2 linked regions of the Spartinivicinus poritis genome follow. The protein of the gene in region 2 interacts with the protein of the main gene of each other region in a pairwise test. Links are inferred from orthologs where the notes say so. Each region holds a gene or a part of one and is shown on either strand. Other genes may lie near its edges.

Region 1 (4,926 bases), on a different replicon or contig from region 2:
GTTATAGGTAAAAAAGGAGAGCAGATTAAAATCATTGGCCGTGATGCTAGAGTCGACATGGAAAAATTGTTTGATAATAAGGTGATGTTGAACTTGTGGGTCAAGGTGAAAAGTGGTTGGTCTGATGACGAGCGTGCACTGAATAGTTTGGGTTATACAACAGATTAAAGCCTGCTTTTTATGACGGTTTCTGATGATGGGTATGTACTGCATACCCGTCCCTTTCAAGATAATAAAGCAATTGCTATTGTATTCACGAAGCAGCAAGGGTTGCAGCGAATAGTTTTCCAAACTAGTAAAAACTCTAAAAAACAACCGAGTTTTCGGCATTTTTTACAGCCATTCCAGTCACTTTGGTTAACCTGGAAAGGTAATGGTGAATTAAAAACAGGTAAAGCTGTTGAGCTAAGTGGCTTACGCTATTCACTGCTGGGTAAGTTACTTTACTGTGGCCTTTATTTGAATGAATTACTAATAAGATTATTGCCTGCTGAAGAAGCATCACCCCAACTATTTAATTGTTATCAACAGGCCCTGACACTTTTACAGCAGGATCCTCAACAAACTGAAGTATATCTTCGCCAGTTTGAGTTTAGTTTGTTAGCAGAACTGGGCTATGCTGTTTCATTTGAGCATGATGTTAATGGTAATGACATTAGCTCTACGGCAAGTTATGCCTTTCTACCTGACCAGGGGTTTTGCATTCAGGAACAGTATCTTCATTCAAAGAGGGCTGATATTTATTTGTTTTCTGGCACTGATCTACTGACTTTAGCTAGTTTGCCATGGTTAAATGGATATGGTGATATACAATCCAGTAGTGACCAGCTTGATATCCCGCAGGCGTGGACTAAGCCACTAAAGGTAACAGCTAAGCGAATTGCCAGAATGGCATTAGCGTTGCATTTAGGCGGTAAGCCGCTAATGAGCAGAATGCTGTTTTCTAAACAAAAATAGAACTTTGTTTATTCGGTACCTTCATGTCTTCGCTGCCAGTCCAGTAGTTGCTCAATTTGTTCAATTAGTTCTTCCATAGCACCTGCCACTTTGCGTCTTTCTTCTTTATTTTTTTCAGAAGCTTTTAATATGGTTTCCATATTATTACAAGCATTACGCAATAGCGGTACACCACAATAACGAGTGGCGCCATGTAGCTTATGGACAACTTCCAGTAGTCTTGGCCATTGTTTATTTCGATATAATGCTCTTATTTGTTCTTGTTCATTTTTTAAATTTTCAAACAGCATGGATAACATATCGTTGGCAAGGTCTTCTTTTCCACCGGCTAACTTTATTCCTTCTGTTAAGTCTACTACTTTTGTTTCAGGCTCAGCATGACTTGTATCATTCAGATAATCCGTACCTTTAATAGGTGCTACATGTAAGCCTGTCCATTTTTTTATGATATGTTGCAATTGATTTTCATTAATAGGCTTGGTCATGTAGTCATCCATACCAGCCAACAATAACTGTTTTTTTTCTTCTGCTAAGGCATGGGCAGTTAGCGCAATAATAGGGATGCGTCGCTCTGACAGTTCTCTTTCACGGATTCTACGGGTTGTTTCCAGGCCGTCCATATGTGGCATTTGCACATCCATAAAAATAAGGTCAAAGTGGTATTGTTTAGTTTTAATAATGGCCTTGGTACCTGAGTCTACCGCAGTTACTTTTGCACCAAGGTCTTCTAACAGTGCAGTAACCAGGCGTAAGTTAGCTGGGTTGTCATCTACTGCCAGGATATGGGGTTGGCGAGTAATAGCTTGATTAATACGCCGGGCAATATTACTTTGATTACCTTGAGGGAGTTTACTTTTCTCAAGTAATAAATAAGAAAGTGCTCGATATAGACGGTTGTGACAAAGCGGCTTAACAATACAAAGCGCATTATTGTGTTGGTCTAATATGTTATTAATTGCTTCTTCTTTATTGGTATGAGCCAAAATTACCAAGTACTGTTTATTTTCATTGGCTGCTTTAATTAATGATCTTATTTTTTCTAAATCTAAATAAGCAGGGTGATGGCTAACCACTAATACATCATAGGTTTTTCCCTGGGTTTTGGCCTCTTGGGGTTTTTCTTCTAAACAAGACTCATTAGCGCAGCTATCAACATTTAAGTCATACTCAGAAAGCAAATGAACAATCGCTTGTCTGGCGAGGTCATGGTGTTCCATTATCAGTACATGGGTATTGGAAAAAGCAGGGAAGTGCTCTTTTAAGGTAGGCTCATTGGCTTTGGGTACAGTTAAAGTAAACCAAAACGTAGAGCCTTTACCTAACTCACTTTCTACCCCAACCTCTCCCGACATTTGTTGTGCAAGTCGCTTGGAGATAACCAGACCAAGCCCAGTACCGCCAATATTTCGAGTAGTAGAGGTATCGGCTTGAGAAAAAGCTTTAAATAACTCCTTTTGCTGCTTGTTAGAAAGCCCTATGCCCGTATCGGTAACACTGATTTTAATTGTTACAAGGTTATCTTTTTCATCTTCAAGCATGGCTCTTACAACAATAGAGCCATCATTAGTAAACTTGATTGCATTGCTGACCAGGTTGGTAAGAATTTGTTTTAACCGTAGGGGGTCTCCCATTAGGTGAATAGGTGTGTCAGAGTAAATGAGAGGAATGAGTTCCAGAGACTTATCATGAGCACTGGGGGCTAAAATAGTTAATACCTCTTCAACACTCTCTCTTAAATTGATAGGGATACTTTCCAGTTCTAACTTGCCAGCTTCAATTTTTGAAAAATCGAGAACATCATTAATGATTGATAATAAACCTTCTGATGACTTTTGGATTGTACTGAGGTACTCAAATTGTCGTTCATTCAGTTTGGAACGCAGAAGCAAGTTAGTAAAACCAATAATACCATTCAATGGCGTTCTAATTTCATGACTCATGTTTGCCAGAAATTCAGATTTAATGCGGCTGGCTTCTAGTGCTTCTTTACGAGCCATATCCAGCTCAATATTCTGAATTTCAATCGTTTCAAGGGTTTCTTGAAGGTCTTTGGTTGATTGTTCAATATTTTGTTGCATTTCCAATTGGCCACGTTGGAGTGATGCGACCATAGCATTAATACCGGTTTCTAATGCCCGCAACTCGCCACCAGTGTTGGTGTTAATTCGAGTATCTAAATTGCCTTCACGCATGTGATTGACTGCACTAATTATTTTCATCAGTGGGCCTGTTATGTTGTGACCCATTTTTAATGCCAAAAACAGGTTAATTAGCACCCCTGAAAGAATCAGTAAGCCACTGGCAAGGATGGTTTGGTATTTTTTAATTTCAGTATTACTTCGAGAAAACTCAGCCATTAGCCATCCCAATAAGACTTTTTCTCCCCCACTACTAAGTGATGTCTCAGTGTTAACAGGTGATAAAGTAGGTTTTGCATAAATGGGAGTGCTGATCAGTAAGGACTGCTTGTTTAAGGTATGAAAAGGACGGGTTAGAAAGTAGCTTTCCTGGCTGTCCTTAAATTGAATTTTTGGACCAGCATGGGCAAGAGCTACTTTAGTGTGGGAAAACAAGCTAACAGACCGGACATCATTTTTTTCTAGTGCAGAGCTGGCAATCTCTTGAATGAGACTCAAATTATCTAATGATAAAGTGTGTTCTGTGATTGGAATCAGTTGTTGAATAGTGGTTTGACTGCGCTCTAGCAGCAAAGCGTCTAAGTCGTTGATACGGGCTAAGGTAAAGAAAGTACCTAAAATCAGTGAAATACTAATAGTAGGAATCAAGGCAAGCGCCAAAACACGACTTTTTATACCTTGCTGTTTTAGCATAATAGATATTTTACCTTTAGTGAGCTGAACATACCCTGCATTTTGGGTATACATCTAAGTATGACTAATTAGTATAATAAACTAGTTGCTTATGTTTAACAGATGTAACTTTATAGTTTTTCAATATTAACAGTTCTTCTGCTGAAAGCTTATTATCGGAGAAGTTATAAATTCTAGATGAGGATAAAGCATGGCGGTAAATTATCCCACCATTGAGTCATTGGTTGGTAATACTCCTTTGGTTCGATTACAGCGGTTGACGGGTAATACTACGAATAATGTACTTGTTAAGTTGGAGGGAAATAATCCAGCAGGTTCAGTCAAAGACCGCCCTGCATTAATGATGATTAATGAAGCGGAGCGACTGGGCGCCATTAAACCGGGTGATACGCTTATTGAAGCAACCAGTGGTAATACAGGGATTGCTTTGGCGATGGCAGCTGCAATTAAAGGCTATCGAATGGTGTTAATTATGCCTGACAATATGAGTGAGGAGCGACGCTCTGCAATGTCGGCCTATGGTGCAGAGCTAATTAGTGTCAGTCAGGAGCAGGGGATGGAAGGTGCACGTGACTTGGCAGAACAGATGGAGCGAGAAGGTAAAGGTTTAGTGCTGAATCAATTTGCTAATAAAGCAAATCCTTTAGCACATTATTTGGGAACAGGCCCAGAAATATGGCAACAAACCCAAGGAGAAGTCACCCACTTTATCAGCTCAATGGGAACTACTGGCACTATAATGGGAACCTCGCGTTATTTAAAGGAGCAGAATCAAGCAGTACAAATTATTGGTTTACAGCCTGCTGAAGGGGCGAGTATTCCAGGAATTCGCCGGTGGCCAAAAGCTTACTTACCAACTATTTTTGAACCTGAGCGTGTTGACCAGGTAATGGACATAACTCAGCAGGAAGCAGAAGTTACAATGCGTAGGCTGGCTCAAGAGGAGGGTATCTTCTGTGGTGTATCCTCAGGTGGGGCAGTAGCTGCTGCATTGACAATAGCTCAGCAGGTTGAAAATGCGACGATTGTTGCCATTATTTGTGATCGAGGTGATCGGTATTTATCAACTGGTGTATTTAGTTCAAAATAATACCTGATAGTGTTCTCGTAACTGAGCGTTACGAGAATATGGCATTAA
Region 2 (4,572 bases):
TTGTATGCCCGCTACATTGAAGCCAGACATGCTGATGGCGATATGTTCCCTCCCACTAAAGAGCAATTTAACTCTTTTCTAGTCGGCGATTGGTCGTTTTGTAAGTTTATGGAGTGCCGTTTAAACGATAAGCTAGTGGCTGTTGCCGTGATGGATGAGCTGGCCAAAGGTTTATCCGCCATTTATACCTTCTTTGAGCCCGGTCTTACCAAACACAGCTTAGGTACTTACTGTATCCTACAACAAATTCGCTTGGCCAAATCCTTGGGTTTGCCCTATGTTTATCTGGGCTACTGGATCAAAGAGTGCCAAAAAATGAGCTATAAAACTGAATTCAGACCATTAGAAATCTATCTGGATCATCAATGGTTAACTGTTTTATAAAACGGTTGCAATATAATTTATAGCTTCATTATCTATTGCGATTTTCACCACGATTATAGTCAAAAGTATAAAGGGCTAGCCCAAAGTATAAAGAAGTGGGTGCTGTCTCCTATAAATAAAGGCATTTAAAGTGTTTATGATAAAAAAATTAGTTTTCTAGACCTTTATAGCCTTTACTTCTAGACTAGTTTTCAGGCAGAATGCAGCCCGTTTTACCAGAAGCTATCTTGATATAAATCAGCTAGCTTATATTGAGACTATATCAAGCTAGCTGATTTATACTGAAGTTAGCTTCTCAGCTAATCAACGCATTGAGGTGCTAAGCCGAATGGCAAAAGAAGACTCTATTGAAATGGAAGGCACTGTGATTGACACTCTGCCAAACACCATGTTTCGTGTAGAACTTGAAAATGGTCATGTAGTGACTGCCCATATCTCTGGAAAAATGCGCAAAAACTACATTCGCATTTTAACTGGCGACAAAGTGAGGGTTGAGCTGACCCCTTACGACTTAAGCAAAGGTCGTATTACTTACCGTGCCCGTTAATTCAATCTGCTAAGTCCAGATCACTGCTTCAGAGCCAGATTACGAGGGCAGCTTTTACGCTGCCTCATAATCCAATGCCAACATACCGTCCTTAACTGAGACAACAACCTTACCGCCGTTACTGGCTAGCTGCCCAAACAGAATTTCTTCTGCCAATGGTTTTTTCAGATTCTCTTGAATCACCCGCGCCATTGGCCGCGCACCCATTTGCTTGTCATAGCCTTCCTGAGCCAACCAGGCACGAGCACTCTCATCAACCTCTAGCAACACTTTCTTGTCATCAAGTTGAGTTTGTAGTTCCGTTAAGAACTTATCAACCACATGCTTGATCACATCTGGGTCTAAATTACCAAACTGGATAATAGCATCTAAGCGGTTACGAAATTCTGGCGAGAACGTCTTTTTAATCGCTTCCATTCCATCAGTTGAGTGATCTTGCTCAGTAAACCCAATGGACGCTCGACTAACCGTTTCAGCCCCAGCATTGGTTGTCATCACAATAATCACATTACGAAAATCTGCTTTACGACCGTTGTTGTCTGTTAATGTGCCATGATCCATCACTTGCAATAGTAAGTTAAATACCTCTGGATGGGCCTTTTCTATCTCATCCATTAATAAGACACAATGAGGCTGCTTGTTGATCGCCTCAGTTAATAGACCACCTTGGTCGTATCCAACATAACCGGGTGGAGCACCAATCAGCCGTGAAACGGTATGCCGCTCCATATACTCAGACATATCGAATCGAACTAGCTCAATACCCAGCACCTCAGCCAACTGACGACTGACTTCAGTCTTACCTACACCTGTAGGCCCTGCAAATAGAAAAGCCCCTACAGGACGCTCTGGTGCCTTTAAACCAGCACGAGACATTTTGATCGCAGTGGCCAACGAGGTAATGGCTTCATCCTGACCAAACACCACCATTTTCAAGTTGCGTTCGAGTTTTTCTAAAATTTCCTTATCCGAAGCGGATACATTTTTTGGTGGAATCCGAGCAATTTTGGCAACAATCGACTCAATATCTCCAACGCCAATGGTTTTCTTCCGCTTATTTTCAGGCTGCAAGCGCTGATAAGCCCCAGCCTCATCAATGACATCAATCGCTTTGTCTGGCATATGCCGATCATTAATATAGCGATCAGCTAACTCTGAAGCCGCCCGCAGTGCAGTTTCTGTGTATTTAATACAGTGGTGCTCTTCGAACTTTGGTTTTAGCCCTTTGAGGATATGGAAAGTATCCTCCACATTAGGCTCATTAATATCGACCTTTTGAAAGCGCCGTGCCAATGCCCGATCTTTTTCAAAAATACCGCGAAACTCTTGAAACGTGGTTGAGCCAATGCAGCGAAGCTCACCAGAGGTCAGTAATGGTTTCAGTAAGTTAGAGGCATCCATCACTCCACCTGATGCCGCCCCTGCACCAATAATGGTATGGATTTCATCAATAAATAAAATGGCATGGGCTTTTTTACGAAGCTCTGCCAGCAACTGCTTGAACCGCTTTTCAAAATCACCACGATACTTGGTACCTGCAAGCAAGGCACCCAAGTCTAATGAGTAAATGGTGGCATCTGATAAAATATCAGGGACTTCTTCATCAACAATACGCTTGGCAAGCCCTTCAGCAATCGCTGTTTTACCAACGCCCGCCTCACCCACTAATAATGGGTTATTTTTACGGCGACGAGTCAAAATTTGCGCTACTCGCTCCAGCTCTTGATCTCTCCCCACCAAAGGATCAATCCGACCAGCTTTAGCCTGCTCATTCAGATTAGTGGCAAAGTTCTCTAGTGGATTCGATGAAGTGCCTGTTTCTGTTGCTGCCTCATCATCTCCTTGCTCATGACCAATTTCCTCTTGGTCACTACTTGCGCCTGATACTTTGGAAATACCATGAGCAATAAAATTAACCACATCTATCCTGGCGATATTTTGTTGTTTGAGGAAGTAAACCGCTTGACTCTCTTGCTCACTAAAAATGGCGACCAATACATTGGCGCCTGTTACTTCCTTTTTTCCCGAACTTTGCACATGAAATACAGCTCGTTGCAATACCCGCTGAAACCCCAGCGTAGGCTGAGTTTCTCGATCATCTTCATTACTAGGAATTAAGGGCGTGGTTGAGTCGACGAAGTCAGTTAAGTCCCTGCGTAAGCGATCCATATCAGCACCACAAGCCTTCAACACCTTGGCTGCTGCATCGTTATCCAGCAGCGCCAACAGTAGATGCTCCACCGTCATAAACTCATGACGTTTGGCACGAGCATCCTTGAAGGCATGGTTCAAGGTCACTTCGAGGTCTTTATTCAACATATCGTTGGTACCTTAGGTTCCGCTGATTAATTAGCTTTCTCAATGTTGCACAACAGAGGGTGCTGGCTCTCTTTTGAATATTGATTCACCTGCTCTGCTTTAGTTTCAGCAACATCTTTTGTAAACACTCCACAAACCCCCTTCCCTTGTGTGTGGACTGTTAGCATGACCTGAGTAGCTTTCTCCCAGTTCATATTAAAAAACAACTGTAGTACTTCAACAACGAAGTCCATTGGGGTGTAATCATCATTGATGAGTACTACTTTGTACATAGCGGGTGGTTTTAAAGCAGGCTTTGCCGGCGCCACCACAACTTGTCCGTCCTCGTCTAGATCGCCGGTTCCATCCTCACTATCTAATGTTAGACGAAGTTCTTTTAATTTACCCATCGTTAATACTCAACCCTATTCACAAGAAAAATTATTCTATGGAATTCTTATTATGATAACTCTGTTAATCGAAATTTTGCAGCTTTGAACTACTTGACATAAGTCTTCTCTTGTTAAACACTAGTTTTAAAACCATCATTGATGGTTTTTTTCGTTTATGTTGCCTAGGGACAAGGTGACATAGTGTTGTAGGAACTACTCCAATTAGGAGTTTATCGCAGAGGGAATTAAGCATGCCAACAGGTAAAGTGAAATGGTTTAATAATGCCAAAGGGTATGGGTTTATTTTACCAGAGGACAGTGACGAAGACCTGTTTGTGCACTACTCATCGATTGAGATGGATGGTTACAAAACCTTAAAAGCAGGCCAACCCGTCAACTTTGATATCCTTCAAGGCCCGAAGGGATTGCATGCCATTAATATTGTTCCTTTACCCCAGGATGCCGGAGGCTCGATAGCAGTTTCAGAGCCAGGTGTGAAAGTATCCACTTTTAACCAGCGAGAGGAAGCAGCATTAGAAGACTAACAAAAACAAACTAACAACAATAATAATTGCTGTTTACAGCAACTAACAAAAAGGGTCTTAATACCGTTTGGAATTAAGGCCCTTTTTGGTATGAATGGGTTGCTATTTATTCAATATTAATCAACCGCTAATTCTCTACTGATTATTACCCTACAGTTAAAGTACAACAATTAACCATCAACATTTTTTAAACAATTTTGTAATGACTACCTAACCGTCTATTAATTGTTCGCTATTAATAATTTATCGTTATTAATTGACTGTCAGGCAGTTCAAACAAATAAGCGCTTTAATTAGCCCATATGCTCAATCATGGCATCACCGAACTCAGAGCACTTCAGCAACTTAGCACCATCCATCAAACGCTCAAAGTCATAAGTAACGGTTTTCGCGGAAATAGCACCTT

The links. The genes of interacting proteins can lie anywhere in the genome.
Region 1: the proteins of clpA (region 2) and ORQ98_RS00505 interact in binary tests that used the Escherichia coli proteins (3 or more experiments, as listed by UniProt). The link is inferred for Spartinivicinus poritis from one-to-one orthologs.

What each region holds. Positions count from the first base shown.
Region 1 is NZ_JAPMOU010000001.1:108,982-113,907, reverse strand. The notes cover bases 766-4,112. They hold ORQ98_RS00505 (response regulator), read right to left. Parts: upstream 3,789-4,112; coding sequence 966-3,788; downstream 766-965. Other genes in these bases: cysM (cysteine synthase CysM), read left to right, coding at 3,979-4,112; recO (DNA repair protein RecO), read left to right, coding at 766-957. Outside these bases: GTPase Era, read left to right, coding at 1-168; more of recO, read left to right, coding at 181-765; more of cysM, read left to right, coding at 4,113-4,878. UniProt on the Escherichia coli protein: Member of the two-component regulatory system UvrY/BarA involved in the regulation of carbon metabolism via the CsrA/CsrB regulatory system. Phosphorylates UvrY, probably via a four-step phosphorelay.
Region 2 is NZ_JAPMOU010000005.1:164,931-169,502, reverse strand. Bases 619-3,611 are described here. They hold clpA (ATP-dependent Clp protease ATP-binding subunit ClpA), read right to left. Parts: upstream 3,251-3,611; coding sequence 986-3,250; downstream 619-985. Other genes in these bases: clpS (ATP-dependent Clp protease adapter ClpS), read right to left, coding at 3,277-3,611; infA (translation initiation factor IF-1), read left to right, coding at 713-931. In the rest of the region: ORQ98_RS06320 (arginyltransferase), read left to right, coding at 1-384; more of clpS, read right to left, coding at 3,612-3,639; cold shock domain-containing protein CspD, read left to right, coding at 3,873-4,166; icd (NADP-dependent isocitrate dehydrogenase), read right to left, coding at 4,460-4,572. UniProt on the Escherichia coli protein: ATP-dependent specificity component of the ClpAP protease. It directs the protease to specific substrates. It has unfoldase activity. The primary function of the ClpA-ClpP complex appears to be the degradation of unfolded or abnormal proteins.